DNA from 2 places in the Streptomyces sp. NPDC127177 genome. Region 1 is predicted to be linked to the other one. Evidence: riboswitches for the same ligand, from Rfam matches in the RefSeq annotation. Region 1 holds a riboswitch; the other holds the start of a gene.

Evidence for each region. A riboswitch is a leader RNA that binds a small molecule or an ion and turns the genes downstream of it on or off. The one in region 1 is predicted to bind S-adenosylmethionine.
Region 2: it holds a riboswitch for S-adenosylmethionine, as region 1 does, so the genes downstream of both, thrC (threonine synthase) here and ACFVJX_RS04825 (glutathione S-transferase C-terminal domain-containing protein) in region 1, are expected to answer to the same signal.

What each region holds. Positions count from the first base shown of each region.
Region 1 is NZ_JBHXUW010000004.1:72,730-78,050, forward strand. Features, by position in the region: gene ACFVJX_RS04820 (ATP-binding cassette domain-containing protein) at 1-1,208, shown strand, start outside; gene ACFVJX_RS04825 (glutathione S-transferase C-terminal domain-containing protein) at 1,193-1,996, opposite strand; SAM riboswitch class IV at 2,242-2,349, opposite strand; gene ACFVJX_RS04830 (amino acid ABC transporter permease) at 2,930-3,934, shown strand; gene ACFVJX_RS04835 (amino acid ABC transporter ATP-binding protein) at 4,033-4,797, shown strand; gene ACFVJX_RS04840 (transporter substrate-binding domain-containing protein) at 4,957-5,321, shown strand, end outside.
Region 2 is NZ_JBHXUW010000007.1:31,477-36,797, reverse strand. Features, by position in the region: gene groL (chaperonin GroEL) at 1-237, opposite strand, end outside; gene ACFVJX_RS07170 (cold-shock protein) at 537-743, opposite strand; gene ACFVJX_RS07165 (MoaD/ThiS family protein) at 1,156-1,431, opposite strand; gene thrC (threonine synthase) at 1,476-2,768, opposite strand; SAM riboswitch class I at 2,786-2,912, opposite strand; gene ACFVJX_RS07155 (glucosyl-3-phosphoglycerate synthase) at 3,066-4,019, shown strand; gene ACFVJX_RS07150 (trehalose-6-phosphate synthase) at 4,078-5,321, shown strand, end outside.

The sequences.
Region 1 (5,321 bases):
CCGACGTCACCTACGTCTTCGACGAACCCACCGCGGGCCTGCACCCCCACGACATCCAGCGGATGAACAGCCTGCTGCTGCGCCTGCGGGACAAGGGCAACACGGTGCTCGTCGTGGAGCACAAGCCGGAGACCATCGCGATCGCCGACCACGTCGTCGACCTCGGTCCCGGCGCCGGCGTGGCTGGCGGCACCGTCTGCTTCGAGGGAACGGTCGACGGGCTGCGGTCAGCGGGCACGGTCACCGGACGCCACTTCGACGACCGGGCCGCCCTCAAGGAGTCGCTGCGCGAGCCCACCGGCACGCTGGAGATCCGCGGCGCGGAGGAGAACAACCTGCGCGGCGTCGACGTCGACATCCCGCTCGGGGTCCTGGCCGTCGTCACCGGCGTCGCCGGTTCCGGAAAGAGCTCGCTGATCCACGGCTCGGTCTCGGGCCTGGACGGCGTCGTGCCGATCGACCAGAGCGCGATCCGTGGCTCACGACGGAGCAACCCCGCGACGTACACCGGACTGCTCGACCCGGTCCGCAAGGCGTTCGCCAAGGCCAACGATGTGAAGCCGGCGCTGTTCAGCGCGAACTCCGACGGCGCCTGCCCCGGTTGCAACGGCGCGGGTGTCGTCTACACCGACCTCGCGATGATGGCGGGCGTCGCCACCGTCTGCGAGGAGTGCGAGGGGAAGCGGTTCCAGGCCTCGGTGCTCGAATACCGCCTCGGTGGCCGCGACATCAGCGAGGTGCTCGCGATGTCGGTGACGGAGGCCGAGGAGTTCTTCGGCGGCGGCGAGGCGCACACCCCGGCCGCGCACCGCGTCCTCGGCAGACTCTCCGAGGTCGGGCTCGGCTACCTCAGCCTCGGCCAGCCGCTCACCACACTCTCCGGCGGTGAGCGGCAACGGCTGAAGCTGGCCACGCACATGGGGGAGAAGGGCGGCGTCTACGTGCTCGACGAGCCGACCACCGGACTCCACCCGGCCGATGTCGAGCAGTTGCTCGGCCTGCTCGACCGGCTCGTGGACTCGGGTAAGTCGGTCATCGTGATCGAGCACCACCAGGCGGTCATGGCGCACGCCGACTGGATCATCGACCTGGGCCCCGGCGCCGGCCACGACGGCGGCAGGCTCGTCTTCGAGGGCACCCCAGCCGACCTCGTCGCCGACCGCTCCACCCTCACCGGCGAGCACCTCGCCGCCTACGTCGGCGCCTGACCGGAAGCCGTGACGGTCGCCACGTCGTTGCTGTCGGGGAAGGCGGGGTGGCCGCCGAGGCGGCGCACGTAGTCCCCGAGCCGGGGGTGTGTGGCGAGGACGGCCGGCCCGAGATGGACGAGCGCCACCCACAGGTCCACATCCGCAGCCGTCAGCTCCTCACCCAGCACATAGGGCCGCGGGGCGAGGTACTGATCCACCAGGTCGAGCGCCGCCGATCGCTCCGAGGGCTCGGCGGACGGGGTGACGTGCTGGTCCAGCAGGTCACGGAGGGCTTCGATGTCCGCGGCGAGCTCCGGCGGACGCAGCGTGGAGGGGCAGGCCTCGTCGTGCCCGGAGAGCAGGCCGGCCAGGTCCCTGAGGATGTCGGGGGTGTGGTTGCTGACGATCCGTCCGCTCCACCGGTCGCACAGCGCGGGCGCGGTCAGCGGCCCGTCGTAGTGGTGCATGGTGGCCTCGTACGCGCTGCGCAGCGAGGCGAAGGCTTCGGGCGTCTCGGCGGGGTGTCCCAGCCGTGTGGTGGCGACCGAGTCCTGGAGACCGAGCAGGCCGAGGGTGATCGAGATACGCAGCGAGCGCGGACAACTCGCCGACAGGAAAAGCTCGTAGCGGTGCGGAGCCGGATAGAAGCCACCGGCCAGACCGACGCCGATCCGGCTGTGGATGGGGGAGGACGGTACGGCCGCCGGCGGACGCGGATGTGCGGCGCGTGGGCTCGGTCCGGGTGAAATCGAGCCGCATGTGATCGAGTTGGCTGTGCTGGAACCGCGCGAAGCTGTCTCGGGCATGACTCTCCCTTTGGGGATCCCTGTGGGAACGAGGAAGCCACCGCCGCCTTGTGGGCATGGGCGGCCGGGTGGGGAACGACTGCGCTTTCGCACCGGTCCGGATCACGATCGGACGGACCTGTACGCGTCCGGGTCTGCCGGGCTAGTAAGCGCTGGAGACACGCAGCAGATCGATGTGCAGGCGCCTCGTCAAGCCGTTCCTGGACAAATCCCACCGGTCCCGACTCCGGGGCTCGCGAGACGCGAGACCACGCTTGCCCCGCCGCGCCGGCGGGACCCGGTCGTCACCCGGGGCACCCCGTCGCGGTGGAAGGGTTGCCTGCCAGCGGGCCGGGGCCGATGACCTCGTGAGCAGGAAGGATCCCGCGCAGGGGGCGCTGACAATCGTGACCGTCCATGCCAGTTTCGGTGCGCCGCGTGACGCCGTCAAGAAGGCCGTACGGGCCGTCTCGCCTGGTGGTCACCGGCGTTGACATTCCTTTCGGTGCATGCCTAACTTGCGGCGCAGAACGGCGCCGGGGATTCGCTGAACGCCCTGGCCCGCCGCCCGGCGGTGGGGTGCCCCAGGTGAGGACCGGACCTGACGACGTTCGGTGAGCGCGAGGCCCCGCGGGGCGGAATGGTGACGGTGAGGGCGATGAACGCAGCTGAGGGGATGGCTGCCTGGCGGTCCCGCGGCCGCGTCCTGCTCTGCGCGAACCGCTCCGTCGACCTGCAGCGCGTCAACAGCGCTCTGTGTACCGCCGCTTGTCGCGCGCTCTGTCAAGGCTGACCGGCCTTCTGAGCTTCTGACGTCCACCGCTTTCGCGGTGTGTCCTCTCCCCGCCCGGCCCCCGTCCCGTGCTGTGCGCCGCGTCCCGCCGAGTCATGTCCGACCGGTGCGGCGCCGCTGCCGTCAGCGGTCCGGGCTGTCCGTATCCGCTGGAGCCCTCCGTGAGTGAATCCCCAGGCGTCGCTGTGTCCTCCGGCTCGGCGCCGCCCACCGAGGCGGCCCCCCGCCCCGCTCCACCTGCCGAGCCGAAGCCCCTGGCCGCGCAGCGGGTCCGCCCGCTGCTGCGTCCCGGCCGCTGGATCGTCACGGCCGTCGTACTCGTACTGGCCGCCCAGATCCTCCATGGCCTGGTGACCAACCCCTTCTACCAGTGGGACCGGTTCCAATACTGGTTCCTGCGCCCCACCATTCTCGACGGACTGCTCATCACCCTCGAAGTCGCCGTGTACAGCGCCGCGTTGGGACTCCTCGGCGGTGTGCTGCTGGCCCTGGCGAGGCTCTCCCCGAGCCCGGTGCTGCGCGCGGTCAGCTGGCTCTACACCTGGCTCTTCCGATCGGTGCCGCTGATCGTCGTCCTGCTGTTCCTCTACAACTTCAGCGCGCTCTACCGGACGCTGAGCGTCGGTGTGCCGTTCGGCCCCGCGTTCTTCAGCTTCGACGAGTCGCGCCTGGCCACCGACATGGTCGTCGCCGTCATCGGCCTCAGCCTGAACGAGGCGGCATACGCCTCCGAGGTGGTGCGCGGCGGCATCCTCTCGGTGGACCAGGGCCAGCACGAGGCGGCCTCCGCCCTCGGACTCCCGAAGCGGTACCAGTTCGCGAAGATCGTCTTTCCGCAGGCGCTGCGCTCCATCACCCCGAACTACGTCAACCAGCTGATCGGCCTGATCAAGGGCACCTCGCTGGTGTTCTACGTCTCGCTGCTCGACCTGTTCGGCTCCGTACAGAGCATGGGCAGCACCTACCCCGGCGACATCGTGCCGCTGCTGCTGGTCGCAACCGCCTGGTACCTGATCCTCACCAGCGTGGTGTCCGTCATCCAGTTCTACGTCGAGCGGCACTACTCGCGGGGCGCGCTGCGGACCCTGCCCCCGACCCCGTTGCAGAAGCTGCGGACCGGCCTCGGCGATCTGCGGGCCCGGGTCCGGAAGGAGACGGCGATATGAGCGCCAAGGCGACCGGGACGGCGGAGTCGACCGAATCGGCTGTGACGACAGGGGAGACGGACGCGACGCCGGCGGCGGACGCGGCCGGGACGCCAGTGGTGCGTCCCGCGGCTGTCGAGGTGCACGACGTGCACAAGTGGTACGGCTCCCAACGCGTCCTGGACGGCGTGGCGCTGACCGTGCGGCCAGGGGAGGTCACGGTCGTCCTCGGTCCGTCCGGCTCCGGCAAGTCCACCCTCCTGCGGGTGATCAACCACCTGGAGAAGCCCGAGATCGGCCACGTCAGCCTGAACGGCGAGCTGATCGGCGTACGCAGGCAGCGCGGCCGTCTCAAGGAGCTGAGCGAGCGCGCGATCCTGGCGCAGCGCAGCCGGATCGGCTTCGTCTTCCAGAACTTCAACCTCTTCCCGCACCTGACCGTCCTGGACAACGTGGCCGCGGCTCCCGTGGCGACGGGGAAGCTGACCAAACCCGAGGCACGGGAGCTGGCCCGCGGCCTGCTCGCCCGGGTGGGGCTCGCGGACCGGGCGGACACCTACCCGCGTCAGCTCTCCGGCGGGCAGCAGCAGCGTGTGGCCATCGCCCGCGCCCTGGCCCTGCGGCCCGGCGTGATCCTCTTCGACGAGCCGACCTCCGCGCTCGACCCCGAACTGGTCGGCGAGGTGCTGGCCGTGATCAAGGATCTGGCCGGCAGCGGAACCACCCTCCTGGTCGTCACGCACGAGATCGGCTTCGCCCGCGAGGTCGCCGACCGCGTCGTCTTCATGGACGGCGGCCGGATCGTCGAACAGGGCCCGCCCGAGCAGGTACTGGACCACCCGCGGCACGAGCGGACCAGGGACTTCCTGAGCAAGGTGCTCTGACCCCGGCCCTGCGGCTCCGTGGCACGAACCCCGGCGGCTCCGTGGCACGGCCCCTGGCCGCTCCGTGGCACGACCCCGGCGGCTCCTTCTGAAGCCGCCGGGCCCAGCCCCCTCCATCTTCCCCGCACACCCTCACCGCACCCGACAAGGACAGCCACCATGCGCACCCTCATCCTCCGCAGCGGACGCCGCAGCGCACTCCGTCGCGGTATCGCCGCCTCCGCCGCCATCGCCTCGCTCGCCACCGGGCTCGCCGCGTGCGGTGGTGACGGCGACGCCGCGGCCAGGACCGACAGCGCACCGTCCGGAACGGTCGCGGTCGGCCGGCTCTCCAACGGCGCAGCCAAGCCGACCGACATCAAGGTGTCCGAGGTGAAGTCGATCAGCGCCGAGCTGCCCAAGTCGGTTGCCGGCAGCGGCAAGCTGGTGATCGGCGTGGGTGCGCTTCCCGCCGGGTTCGCGCCCCTCGCGTACGTCGGTGAGGACCAGAAGACCCTCACCGGCGCGGAACCCGACCTCGGCCG
Region 2 (5,321 bases), on a different contig from region 1:
CTTCTTGGCGACCTCCTTGACCAGCTCCGCACCGATCTTCTCGTACGGGTCCTCCAGCTCGATCTCCTTGGCGATGGAAACACCATCGTTGGTGATCGTGGGGGCGCCCCACTTCTTCTCAAGGACGACGTTGCGGCCCTTGGGGCCGAGGGTGACCTTGACGGCGTCGGCGAGCTGGTTCATGCCGCGCTCAAGACCGCGCCGGGCCTCCTCGTCGAACGCGATGATCTTGGCCATATGAAGTGGTCCTCCCGGACAGGGGTGGATTTCTCCGGACCGAGTGGCGCCCGCGACGGACGGCCTGCCGCCCGCCGGTTCCTTGCCCCGACGGACCTGCGGGCCTCACCGGCCCGGTCCAAGTTTCTGTCACTCTCACCTGGAGAGTGCTAACGCCAATGATTAGCACTCGACCCCCTTGAGTGCAAGCGCCGAAGGCACGTCGGGCAGGGGCGCACAGACGCACGTGAGGCCCGTACCCCGGTGGGAGGTACGGGCCTCACGTGCGTGAGTAGTGTCGTTGGCCGACCGCGCCGAGCTCAGCCGACGGCGAGCTTGACCATGTCCGCCTGCGGCCCCTTCTGGCCCTGCGAGATTTCGAATTCAACTCGCTGACCCTCTTCGAGGGTGCGGTATCCGTCCATCTGGATCGCGCTGTAGTGGACGAAAACATCCGCACCACCGTCGACCGCGATGAAGCCGTACCCCTTCTCCGCGTTGAACCACTTGACGGTGCCCTGAGCCATGCCTAACTCCCCTATTACTGGCCCTTGCACAGGACCGCACTTCGCGGGCCCTGGGTCAGAACTCACCCTCCGACAGGCGAGGGTGCGTGCGCCGGAACGCGTCGACCGCGGCCGAATGTATCTGCCCAACTGCCCTCTGCAACAGGTCAATCGGACGAGAATTCCAGGCAGCACGGAGCGCCCGAATATGAGGAATTCGTGAGGATCCTGGGCAAGTCGGGCCAGGCAAAGGCGACTTATGGCGCAAGAGGATCAGGTACTTTGGCTGCATCTTGTCGTGGCCAGGCGCATTCTCATATGCGGTTGGCACGGGCAGCGGAGGGGACTTCCCACACTCTACCGCGCTCAACCATGCAGAATTGCCCCCTCCGCTTGTGAAGCGGAGGGGGCAATCACGGTGACGCGGATGCGGTCAGCCGCCCGCGACGGCCGGGATGATCGAGATGCCGGCGCCGTCCGGGGTGACCGCTTCCAGGCCGCCCTCGAAGCGCACGTCGTCGTCGTTGACGTACACGTTCACGAAGCGGCGCAGCTTGCCCTGGTCGTCCAGGACGCGGGCGGCGATCCCCGGGTGGTCCTTCTCCAGGGACTCGATGACCTGGGAGAGGGTCGCGCCCTCGGCCGGGACCTCGGCCTGGCCTCCCGTGTAGGTGCGGAGGATGGTGGGGATACGGACCTTGACGCTCATGGTGGGTGCCCTTCCTGGAGTCTCGGGTGGGTCGGCTCGGTGGGTCAGCTGGTGCCGAGGCCGGCGGCGCGGAAGGCGTCCAGGCTCGGACGGATCGTCGCCGTCGCCTGCGAGGTGGCGGCCACCGCGTCCAGCGTCTTGAGGCCGTCACCGGTGTTCAGGACGACGGTGGTGAGCGACGGGTCCAGCAGACCGGCCTCGATCAGCTTCTTCGTCACACCGACCGTCACCCCGCCCGCGGTCTCGGCGAAGATGCCCTCGGTGCGCGCCAGCAGCTTGATCGCGTCGACGACCTGCTCGTCGTTGACGTCCTCGACGGCGCCACCGGTGCGGCGGGCGATGTCCAGCACGTACGGGCCGTCGGCCGGGTTGCCGATCGCCAGGGACTTGGCGATGGTGTCCGGCTTCTGCGGGCGCACGACGTCGTGGCCGGCCTTGAAGGCGGTGGAGACCGGCGAGCAGCCCTCGGCCTGGGCGCCGAAGATCCGGTACGGCTTGTCCTCGACCAGGCCGAGCTTGATCAGCTCCTGGAGGCCCTTGTCGATCTTCGTGAGCTGCGAGCCGGACGCGATCGGGATGACGATCTGGTCGGGCAGCCGCCAGCCGAGCTGCTCGCAGATCTCGTACGCGAGCGTCTTGGAACCCTCGCCGTAGTACGGGCGCAGGTTGACGTTGACGAAGCCCCAGCCCTCGCCGAGCGGGTCGCCGATGAGCTCCGAGCAGAAGCGGTTGACGTCGTCGTAGTTGCCCTCGATGCCGACCAGCTCACCGCCGTACACCGCGGCCATGACGACCTTGCCCTGCTCCAGGTCGTGCGGGATGAACACGCAGGACCGCAGTCCGGCACGGGCGGCGGCGGCGCCGACCGCTCCGGCCAGGTTGCCGGTGGAGGAGCAGGAGAGCGTGGTGAAACCGAAGGCGCGGGCGGCCTCGACGGCGATCGCGACGACGCGGTCCTTGAAGGAGTGCGTCGGGTTGCCGGAGTCGTCCTTGACGTACAGACCGCCGGTGACGCCCAGCTCACGGGCGAGGTTGTCGGCCTTGACCAGCTTGGTGAAGCCGGGGTTGATGTTGGGCTTGTCCGCGACATCGGAGGGGACCGGCAGCAGCGGCGCGTAGCGCCAGATGTTGTTGGGTCCGGCCTCGATGCGCTTCCTCAGCTCGTCCGGGGAGCCGCTCGGCAGGTCGTACGCCACTTCGAGCGGCCCGAAACAGGTCGCGCAGGCGAAGAGGGGGCCGAGCTCGAAACGCTCTCCGCACTCGCGGCAGGAAAGTGCCGCGGCGGGACCGAGGTCCACAGAAGCATCGGTGTGTGCTGCAACAGTCTGAACAGCCATGATGGCGAGGCCCTTTCTCCTCATCTTCCTCGTGACGCATTTCGCCACAAGACGGAATTGGCACCTTCCCCACCTGACCTCGCGGTCGGCGGGAGGGTTGCCGGGACTTCAACGGGCCGTTCCCTCTGTCCCTCTGGATGAGCGCTGTGGCACTGGACCATCGATCCAGGCGTTTATCGGCGGACGGACCCCGGCATGCGACGGCCATCTGCGTTGTTCAAGACTGTAACCGAAGCACCGGACTGTTGAGATAGCCGTCCGAACCGCGAGATGGATCACATACAGGGAGTATCGACCGTGCTGGAAGAGGTCGAACGCTGGCTGACCAGGCGTTCCTGGTCGGTCGCCGACCGTCCGCTGGACCGGCTCCTGGCCACCAGGAGTGACCCCCAGAGCGGGAACGGGAGCGTGAGCGTCGTGCTGCCCGCACTCAACGAGGCGGCGACGGTCGGCGACATCGTCGCGACGATCCGGCGTGAGCTGATGGAGAAGGTCCGGCTGGTCGACGAACTCGTGGTGATCGACTCCGGCTCCACGGACGCCACCGCCGAGGTCGCGCGCCGCGCGGGGGCCCGGGTGATCCACCGGGACGCGATCCTGCCCCGCGTCCCGGCCGTCCCCGGCAAGGGCGAGGTGCTGTGGCGCTCACTCCTGGTGACCGGCGGGGACATCGTCTGCTTCATCGACGCGGACCTCAAGGACTTCTCGGCCGACTTCGTCTCCGGGATCGTCGGCCCGCTGCTGACCGACCCCTCGGTCCAGTTCGTCAAGGCGATGTACGACCGTCCCCTCGGGGACACCGCGGGCCAGGGCGGCCGGGTCACCGAACTGGTGGCACGTCCGCTGCTCAATCTGCACTGGCCGCAGCTGGCGGGCTTCGTCCAGCCGCTGGGCGGCGAGTACGCCGTGCGCCGCTCACTGCTGGAACGGCTGCCGTTCCCGGTCGGCTACGGAGTGGAGCTGGGGCTGCTCGTCGACGCCCTGCACACGGTCGGCCTGGACGCGCTCGGCCAGGTCGACGTCGGGGTGCGCAAACACCGCCACCAGGACGGCCAGGCGCTCGGCCGGATGGCGGCGGCCATCTACCGGACCGCCCAGCTGCGGCTCTCCCGGGGGCATCTGGTCCGCCCCGCGCTCACCCAGTTCGAGCGCGGCGAGCACGGTTTCGTCCCGCACACCTACCCGGTGGACACCGAGGAGCGGCCGCCCATGCGCGAGATCGCCGAGTACGTCTCGCGCCGCGCGGCCTGAGACGGAGCGCGGCCGTACGCACGTTTGGGCGGTTCGTGATCGGGCTAGATTCCGCAACATGGTCTCCGAGCACGCCCCTCAGTCCGCCACCGCCCAGGTACTCGTCGCGTCCAACCGCGGTCCGGTCTCGTACACGCTGGGTGAGGACGGCTCGCTCGACGCGAAACGGGGCGGTGGCGGGCTCGTCTCCGGGCTCAGCGCGGTCGACGACAAGGTGTGGGTCTGCGCCGCCCTGGGAGACGGCGACCGCGAGGCGGTGCGGCGCGGGGTCGGCGAACCGGGCGTGCGGATGCTCGACATCGACGCGGAGGTGCACGCCGACGCGTACAACGGCATCGCCAACTCGGTGCTCTGGTTCGTCCACCACCTGCTCTACCAGACCCCCGTGGAGCCCGTCTTCGACGCGGAGTTCCGCCGTCAGTGGGCCTCCTTCGAGACCTACAACCGGGCCTTCGCCGAAGCGCTCGCCGAGGAGGCGGGCGAGGGTGCGGCGGTCCTGGTGCAGGACTACCACCTGGCGCTGGTGCCCGGCATGCTCCGCGAACTCCGGCCCGATCTGCGGATCGGCCACTTCTCGCACACCCCGTGGGCGCCCGTCGACTACTTCCGGATGCTCCCCGACGACATCGCCGAGCAACTGCTGCACGGCATCCTCGGCGCCGACCGGGCGGCCTTCCTGACCCGCCGGTGGGCGGACGCGTTCATCGGCTGCTGCACGGAGATCCTCGGCGGCACCGGCCGCACCCGCATCGGTGTGCACGGGCTCGGCGCCGACGCGGACTTCCTGACCCGCCGCGCGCACGAGGCGGACGTCGACGAGCGCATGGCGGCCCTGCGGGAGCAGGTGGGCCCCGGCCGGCGGACGATCGTGCGGGTGGACCGCACCGAGCTGTCCAAGAACATCGTCCGCGGGATGCTCGCCTACCGCGCCCTGCTCGACGGGCGGCCCGAGTGGCGCGGGCGCGTCGTCCACATCGCGTTCGCCTACCCCTCACGGCAGGACCTCGCGGTGTACCGGGAGTACACGGCCGAGGTGCAGCGCGTCGCCGACGACATCAACGCGGTGCACGGCACGGCGGACTGGACCCCGGTGGTGCTCCACGTCAAGGACGACTTCGCCCGCTCGCTGGCGGCGTACCGGCTGGCCGACGTGGCACTCGTCAACCCCATCCGGGACGGGATGAACCTGGTCGCCAAGGAGGTCCCGGTCGTGTCCGACGACGGCTGCGCGCTGGTCCTGTCGCGGGAGGCGGGGGCGTACGAGGAGCTGGGCGACGACGCGATCACGGTGAACCCGTACGA